DNA from 2 places in the Thiorhodovibrio litoralis genome. Region 2 is predicted to be linked to the other one. Evidence: predicted binding sites of a transcription regulator. Region 2 holds the regulator's gene; the other holds the start of a gene.
The links. The regulator FNR, encoded in region 2, switches genes on or off when oxygen is low (the NO sensors DNR and NnrR bind a similar motif). The targets are predictions, from matches to a motif close to TTGATNTANATCAA.
Positions count from the first base shown of each region.

Region 1: a site for FNR is predicted at 1,921-1,934, ahead of hcp (hydroxylamine reductase). Genes of this name have one in related genera too.

Region 1 covers NZ_CP121473.1:3,675,208-3,679,669, forward strand. The annotation lists gene Thiosp_RS16525 (IS1634 family transposase) at 1-924, opposite strand, end outside; gene Thiosp_RS16530 (hypothetical protein) at 1,289-1,681, shown strand; gene hcp (hydroxylamine reductase) at 2,054-3,346, shown strand; gene Thiosp_RS16540 (HPP family protein) at 3,369-4,307, shown strand; gene Thiosp_RS16545 (Crp/Fnr family transcriptional regulator) at 4,332-4,462, shown strand, end outside.
Region 2 covers NZ_CP121473.1:3,134,248-3,138,709, forward strand. The annotation lists gene Thiosp_RS13910 (DEAD/DEAH box helicase) at 1-144, opposite strand, end outside; gene Thiosp_RS13915 (sulfur globule family protein) at 756-1,154, shown strand; gene fnr (fumarate/nitrate reduction transcriptional regulator Fnr) at 1,412-2,170, shown strand; gene nhaD (sodium:proton antiporter NhaD) at 2,202-3,683, shown strand; one part of gene Thiosp_RS13930 (IS630 family transposase) at 3,708-4,417, opposite strand; one part of gene Thiosp_RS13930 (IS630 family transposase) at 4,417-4,462, opposite strand, start outside.

The sequences.
Region 1 (4,462 bases), 540 kb from region 2:
CACCGTCGGTGGGGTGCGTTGTTGCTCGGGCGTCAAGGCACGCAGCATTTTTGCCAGCGTCTCGGCTTCCACGGCGTTCCCAGCGAACACCTCGCTGCGTTTGGGAAAGCCACTGGCATCGAGCGTCAGCGCCAGGGTGACCAGCGGGCAGTCGCTGCGCTTTTCTTTCGAACGGCCAAAGGCGGCGTTGGCGTTATGCTTGGCGCTGCCCTCGAAATAGGTATTGGTCAGGTCGTAGAGCGTAATCACTTCATCAAGTTCGAACAGATCGCGCTCGCGGGCATACAGGAAGGACTCCAATGCCGGTTTGTGGGCGAGCAGCCGATCGGTGATGCGGTAGAGCGCCATCAGATCCAGGTCGGCGAAATCAACGTCGATCAACTCGCCCAGGGCGCTGCGCTGTTGCAACCACTGATGGGTCGCCAACTCGCTACCCGGCACCACCATGCGACCGATCACATTGCCGATGGCCGCCGCGCGTTGCGGGCCGCTGAAGCCCAAAGCCGTGAGTTTTTCATCCAAGCCCATCTGCCCCCAGGCGGCCAAGGCGACATGCTCGACCGCGACACTGCGCGGGCGCACCACATCGACTGTCTCGACATCGACCCGTTGGAAGTTGGGCGCGCTCCCCTCGGAGGGATCCTCCCCCGCGCGGGCGCGAATCACCTGCGCCGCCAACTGTTGCGCCAGCGGCTCCCAACGGGCATCGAGGTCAATGAACAGCTCCGACTGCCCGCCCACCAAGGCCTCAATGCGCCGTGCCAAGGCCGGCCATTGCCCGCGCGGGACCTCGAAGTGACGGCCGAGATTCAGCACCGTGCGCTGGCGCACCCGCCCGGCTTCGCGCACCGACTCCACCAGCCGATAGGTGAAGTACGGCTGACCAGTGCGTCGGCTCTTGATGGTGGTGCGGCGAATGTACATGCACGCATGCTCCGCTGCGCGGGCGCGCGCGTCAATGGGGCTCCGTAATATTATGGCACTACATTTGGGTCGCCAGTTTCAAGTCACTGATCCGGCGGGATATTATTTTCTCTCCAGAGAAAACTTCAATGACTTACGCCGATTTTCGGCGTGGAAATGTTAAATATGGGATAGAGGTTCGTATTGCGCATAATTGGCTTCCGCTTCATCCTTTTGGCCCTGATGCGATGAGCATGACACAAGGCAATCGGATCTGCCTGCGTCGGGTTTCGCAATTCGGGCCTAACGATCCAGGGTTGCTGGCTATGTTGCCGCCAAGCTGCCGCATCTGCCTTTTCCCGCCGGTCGTTTTGATCTGGCCCTGGTGTCCCACCTATTGTTCACCTATTCGGAGCACATCGATGCCGCTGCGCATCGCGAGGCGATCACAGAGCTGATGCGCGTCAGTCGCGAGGTTCGCGTCTTTCCCCTGCTCACGCTCGCAGGCGCGGAATCGGCGCATCTGCCCGCTGTCATCGACCAAGCCGAAGCCAGCGGCTGGATAGCGGAGATCCTGACGGTGGATTATCAGTTTCAGCGCGGTGGCAATCGGATGCTGCGGCTGTCCGCGCCACCGATGTCCGACCTGATTCCGCCGGAGGAAAGTTTGAGCAGCATGCCAATTGATTTCCTCCATGGGCTTCTCCGCATTGCTGCTGAGAGCGTCGCTGGAGGATTAACCATCGACGCGGGGGGGGCATGTCATGCCACCCGATGATGCGCTGCTCTCCTGCCATGGTGCTTTAGGTTCCGTTGCGCCTGCTGGTCTCTTGCTTGTGCGACCAGGCGCCTCGTTGCCCCCCAGCAAAAGAGCAGGCCTTCAGCTAAGTGAACCTAGATGTAGCCTCGCAAACATAGGTTGGAGACGCCGACCTTGTTTCCAGGTTGGGAAGGCCGTTGATTCCGATCCCGGTCCAGTTGCAGGCTTGCACCGATCAGCCTGGCCGCCTGACCCGCTTGACTCGGATCAAGGCCATCTCCCCGAGCCTGGTTGCAGACTGTACTCCGCTGTCGCGCAGCGAAGGCCAATTGCTGGCCTGCGCCGCGCGCGATTGTTCCTGTCTCTCCTCACTGCCACCGGAGTGCGTCCATGTTCTGTAATCAATGCGAGCAAACCTTTCGTCAATCTGCCTGTGTGACCAGCCCCGGCGTCTGCGGCAAGAGCGAAGATGTGCAGTCCTTGCAGGAACTGCTGATTTTCGGCCTCAAAGGCATGGCCGCCTATGCCCACCATGCGCGCCGGCTTGGACAGTCCGATGAGACGGTCTCAGCCTTCATCGAAGAAGCCCTGTTCGCGACCATGACCAACGTGAATTTCGATGAAGACACCCTGCTGCACTATTGTCTGGAATGCGGCGAAAAGAATCTGCGTGTCATGCAACTGCTCGATGAGGGCCATATCGCCACCTTCGGCGCGCCCCGCCCGACCCGGGTCCGCGAGGGCACCTTAGCCGGCCCGGGCATCCTGATCACCGGCCATGATCTGCTCGATCTGTGGCAACTGCTCGAACAGCTCGAAGACACCGACATCAAGGTCTACACCCATGGCGAGATGCTGCCGGCGCACATGTACAGCAAATTTCAGGCGCATCCCAATCTCGCCGGCCACTATGGTGGCGCCTGGCAGGATCAGAAAAAAGAATTCGCCGATTTTCCCGGTCCCATCGTCGGCACCACCAATTGCGTGCTGATCCCCCCCGAGAGCTATCGCGAGCGGCTGTTCACCACCAATGCGGTGGCGGTCCCGGACGGTCAGCACATCAAAAACGGCGATTTCTCCGCCGTAATCGCCGCTGCGCGTACCTGCCCGCCATGCGAACAGCGACTCGGCGTGGAGCAGCCGGTGGGCTACCATCGCCAGGTGCTGCTCGAGCAGGCCGGTACGATTCTCGACGCCATCAAAGCCGGACAGATCAGCCATTTCTTCGTCATCGGCGGCTGTGACGGTGCCGAGAAGGGGCGCAACTATTTCACCGATTATGCCGCCGCCACGCCAGCCGACTCCTTCATTCTCACACTCGGCTGCGGCAAGTATCGCATTCGCGATCACGCCTACGGCGAGCATCTCGGCCTACCGCGGTTACTGGACATGGGCCAGTGCAACGATGCCTATGGCGCCATCATGGTGGCGGTAGCCCTGGCCGAGGCGCTGAAGTGCACGGTCAATGATCTGCCTCTGACTCTGGTCATCAGCTGGTTTGAACAAAAAGCCGTGGCGGTGCTGCTAACGCTGTTGCATCTGGGCGTGAAAGGCATCAACCTCGGCCCTCAGCCGCCGGCATTCATCACCCCGGGCGTATTTGCCCGTCTGCAAGCCGCTTATGATCTGCGCTTGACCAATGGCGATCCGCACGCGGATCTCAAACTCGCACTCGCCGCCTGAACCCAGGCCGAGGAGTTGCCCCATGAACAGCGTCAGCCTGCGCGAACAGCTCATTTCCGCACTGGGCGGTGGTGTTGGCATTTTGGCCACGGCGGCGCTTGCGCTTTGGCTGTTCCCGGCGGTTGACCCCGCCCTGCCCTGGCTGATTGCCTCCATGGGCTCCTCTGCGGTGCTGTTGTTCGCGGTTCCGCACGGGCCACTCTCCCAACCCTGGCCGCTGCTTGGCGGCCATCTTGTTTCGGCGCTGATCGGGGTGGCCTGTGCGCGTTGGCTCGGCACCGATCTCTGGAGCGCGGCCACCGCGGCGGGACTCTCCATCGGCGCCATGCATGCACTGCGCTGTCTTCATCCGCCCGGCGGTGCCACCGCGCTGACGGCCGTCATCGGCGGGCCGTCCATCACGTCGCTCGGCTTTGGCTTTGTGCTGATGCCTGTTGCGGTCAATGCACTCACCTTGCTGTTGCTCGCCGTGGTCTGGAATGCGCCCTGGCACTGGCGGCGTTATCCAGCCAACTGGCCCGCACGTTGGCGGCGAGACCAGGACAGCGGCGCCCCAGTTGCAGAGCCGGCCGCGCCCATGCCGCTGGAACATCGGCATCTTGCCGCCGCGCTGCGCGCGATGGACTCCTTCATCGATGTCTCGGAGCCGGATTTGCAGCGCATTTTTGCTTTGGCGACTGAGGAAGCGCGCCACACCCGCGCCGCAACGCCGCCGATTCGGGTGGGTCAAGCCTACAGTAATGGCAGCTTTGGCCAAGACTGGGAAATCCGCGAAGTCCTGGCGCTCGAGCAAGCTGCAAACGAACCCGTCACCCAGGTGCGCTTCCGCCGCTTGGCGGGCCAAGGCCGTCGCTGCGAGGGGGGATGCAGTCTGGAGACGTTTCGCGCTTGGGCGGTCCATGCGGTCGAGCGCGACGAGAACTCCTGGCGACCGATTGATCGCACGGAGCCGGAAGATTGAGCATCAAGGTGCACGGAGGATGTCATGCCACCCGATGAGGCACTGCGCCAGGCGCCGCTGCTCGCGCAACTGAGCGACCAACAACTCGAGCGTCTGCGCGCGAAGGCGCAGATTGTCCAGGTGCAGGCCGGGCAGTGGCTGTTTACCCAGGATGA
Region 2 (4,462 bases):
GCCGGTCTGGGCGCCGGCCATTACATCGCGACCGTCGAGGACAGCCGGGATGGCCTGACGTTGAATCGGTGTGGGCTGGGTATAGCCTTGCGCTTCGACAGCGCGCAGCAGTTCGGCCGACAGGCCGAGGTCGGAAAATGACATGGAAACTCCTGAAGATATCTGGGTGGCCTACCCAGAATTCAGGCTGGGCCGGTATAGGCGTCGGGGTAATAACGTTGGCGAACTTGTAGTGCCTAAGGTGTGCGATCAACGGGCGGGCGGTAAGGCGGACATCCGTGAGAGCGGGCAGCACCTACCGGAGGGCGCTGCATCTTGGGGTGCACCATACGCGAATAGCGCGGAAAAGCAAGCACAATATTCGCCTGCCCCGATTTCAATCCCGCGTTTCGCGCACGCTGCGCAAGGGCCCCGGCAGTGCCCGCTAGTGCTGGGTTTTCGCCCGTGGGCGCAGCGATGTCGCGCGGCCACTCCTTGGCATCCTCGTGACAATTGGCATTGCAAACTTTTGCCAACGGGACATGAACGGTACTTCACAAGTTCGGAACCTGCACGTATACTCGGGGACCATTCGCTTTGGCGAATACGCAACTCGGGGCCGCGGGAGCGGTCGGACGGGCAAGAGCCAACTGACGACAACGGCTCGGCCCACGCGACCAACCTTGGCAAGAAAGCCTGGGTCGTTTAAGCAGTCCCGGTTTCGTTGTGACATAAACCGCTTATCCCGCAAGACGTAACCATTCAGGAGAGAGACAATGAGAAAGTTTTCAAAAGTGCTTGGCGCTGCAGCAATTGTAGGCGCAGCTGCGTTCTCGATGGGTACCGCGCAGGCTTGGTGGGGTCCCGGTTGGGGTGGCCCTGGCGGCTACAACAACAACGGCTGGGGCGATGGCCTCGGTGACATGTTCGGTGACGGTTATGGCAACATGGACTTCAGCATGTCCGGCGGTGGCGGTGGTCGCGGTTATGGTCGCGGTCGCGGTTACGGCTATGGCCGTGACAACTATGGCTACGGCTACGCCCCCTATGGCTATGGCCAACCCTACGGCGGCGGCTACGGCCCGGGCTATGGCTATGCGCCTCCGGCTCCTTACGGTGCTCCCTATGGCGCGCCGGCTCCTGCCGCTCCGGCAAACAGCGGTGAGTCCAAGTAAGTTGACTTGACCTGCCCTCTCGCGAGCAGACCGCTCGCGAGCTGGCGCTTCAGGCAGTCATTTGCTTGATGCATGAGGCCGCGCCCTGTGGGCGCGGCTTTTTTTTTGCCCGCCATTTTTGACCTGCCAAATGCGCGCACCCGGATGGTTTGGCGCATGCCCTGGCGGCTGATTCGGCGCGTCGATCAGCTCGCGTCTCTTGATCTCCGTCAATGACAGCTGCACAATGGCAAAAAATCGAGACGGAGTGGAGCGCTTTGAGTCAGGAAAAGATTATCTCGTTTGAAAATATCCGGGTGGCTTGTCGCAACTGCTCGCTCAACGCGCTCTGTTTGCCGATGGGTCTGGCGAGCGAGGATGTCGAACGACTGGAGAGCGTGGTCAAGCGCTCGCGCCCTCTGCATCGTGGCGAACACATTTTTCAGGGCGGCGAACGTTTTCAGTCGCTGTTCGTGGTTAAGACCGGATCGGTCAAGACCTATACGCCAAGCCCTGAGGGCGGAGAACAAGTGCTCGGCTTCCACCTGCCGGGCGAGCTAATCGGCCTGGATGCGATCGATCAGGACTTTCACTCTTGCTCGGCACGGGTTCTCGAGACCTCGGCGATTTGCGAAGTTCCCTTCAAGCGGCTTGAGGAACTGGCCGCCACCCTGCCCTCGCTGCAACATCAGCTCTATCGGCTGTTGAGCAAAGAGATCGTCGAGGAATCCGAACTGCTGATGCTGCTTGGCAAACGCAATGCCGAGGAGCGCCTGGCTGCGTTTCTGGTGAGCCTGTCGCAACGACTCGGGAAACGGGGCCTTTCGACAACGGATTTCCACCTGAGCATGTCGCGCCATGAAATCGGCAACTACCTCGGTCTGGCAGTCGAGACCGTCAGCCGGCTCTTTACCCGCTTTCAGGACGAACGCCTGCTGGATGTCGACCGCAAGCATGTTCAAGTTCGCAACATGCCAAGGCTCGAGGATCTCGCCGGCATTGCGCGCAACCAAACAAGCTGTCGCGAAACCAGCTAAAATTTGCGGTTTTTTCTCAGGGTTTTTCGTTATGCACGAGCTTCGCAATCGGCCCTCGCGGTTTCTACCTGCCCTCCCCGGCATCGGGCGACCGGCCATCAGCATCCCGACTGCACTGTTGGCGACCTTGCTGTTGTTCTTCTCCGGCGCTCTGCTGGCATCCGAGTCTGGCGCCGCGCATCTGGATCTGACCACCACCTGGGTCGGCTTCACCTCGCTGCTGATTTTTGTCGTCGCCTATGGCCTGGTGATGACCGAGGAGTTCACCCATCTCCCCAAATCCAAGCCGGTCATGCTAGCGGCGGGCCTCATCTGGCTGCTGGTGGCTTACTACTATTCCACCCACCATGGCTCGTCACATGCGCCGGCCGAAGCGGTGCGGCACAACATCATGGAGTATGGCGAGCTGTTTCTCTTCCTGCTCGCCGCCATGACCTATATCAACACCATGGAGGAGCGCCTCGTCTTCGACGCCTTGCGCTCCTGGCTGCTGCGCATGGGCTTTAGCTACCGCACTTTATTTTGGATGACCGGCTTCATGGCCTTTCTCATCTCGCCGGTGGCGGACAATCTGACCACGGCACTGCTGATGTGCGCGGTGGTGATGGCGGTCGGCGCGGACAATCCGAAGTTTGTCGGCTTGGCTTGCATCAATATCGTCATCGCCGCCAACTCGGGCGGTGCCTTTAGCCCGTTCGGAGACATCACAACCCTGATGGTATGGCAGAAAGGCCTTGTGCCCTTCGCCGAATTCTTCCGCTTGTTCATTCCATCGTTGATCAGCTTTTTGGTGCCGGCCTGGTTCATGCACAAGGAAATTCCCAACATCAAGCCCGCCGCCAGCGACGAGCGCGTGCGCATGAAACGCGGTGCCATCCGCGTTGTGCTGCTGTTCATGGCAACCATCGCCACGGCGGTGAGCTTCCACAACTACTACCATCTGCCGCCGGTGCTGGGCATGATGACCGGGCTGGCCTACCTGGGCTTTTTCGGCTACTACCTCAATCGCACCGGTGAGCTCGCGACCGTGCGTGCCGGAAACATCGTCGACAGCATCCCCTTTAACTTCTTTAACAAAGTGGCGCGCGCCGAATGGGACACTCTGCTGTTTTTCTACGGCGTGGTGCTGTGCGTTGGCGGCTTGGGCTTTATCGGTTATCTGTCGCTGGTCAGCCATTTCGCCTACGACGGCATGGGGCCAACCATCGCCAACACCTTGGTCGGGCTTCTTTCAGCCGTAGTCGACAATATTCCAGTGATGTTCGCGGTACTGACCATGAACCCCGAGATGAGCCACGGGCAGTGGCTGCTGGTGACCCTGACCGCCGGTATCGGCGGCAGCCTGCTCTCAATCGGCTCCGCCGCTGGCGTGGCGCTGATGGGCCAGTCGAAAGGGATGTATACCTTCTTTGGCCACCTCAAATGGGCACCCCATATCGCAGCCGGCTATTTCGCCGCCATTGCCAGCCACTTCATTATCAACTTCGGGACCTTTGCTGAAAAGGTGAGCTGAAGCACGACCTTTGGTTCTAGTACCTCATTTCAGCTTAACTTGCGGATATAAGTGCTTCAACTTCACACGCGCTTTGTCGTTGGTGAATTGCCAGTCGACGCCGATTTGGGCCTCGTTGCGTTGTTCTGCCCAGGCGGCGGTTTCGCGGCGAAGCGTTTCGATATCGCCGATGCGGCGGTCTAGGCACTGCTTGGTCATGACACTGAGTTCGATTTCGGCAATGTCCAACCAGCTGCCGTGCTTTGGTGTGTAGTGGATTTCCAAGCGCTCGATCAACCGCCGCGCTTCCTCAGGTGGGAAGGCTTTGTACAGAGAGGCGGGCGTATGCGTATTGAGGTTGTCCCAGACGATAACGACTTTCTCGGCGTCGGGATAGTCCACGTCCAGCAATGTCTTGATTTCTTGGGCTAAATCGATCGCGGTTTTGGTTTCGCGCACACTGACTTTGCGCCATTGCCCCAAGGGTTCTGTGATCATGAAGTTCACCGCCGTACCGGCGCGCTCATATTCATAATCGTAGCGTTCGGGTTGGCCCGGTTGCATCGGCAGGGGCTGGCGTGTCTCGGCAATCAACTGGGTCGGTTGTTCATCAATGCAGACAACTGGCTTCTTGGGGTCGTAGGGGCGGCGGTAGACCTCCAGGACATCTTCCATTTGCGCCACAAAGGCGGCGTCTTCCCCGGGGGGAATCACCCAGCACTTGCGCCGATGCGGTTGGAGTGCGTTTTTTTTAGTGCGCGCATCACCGTGGGTGCCGAGATGCTCTCAACGACATCCAG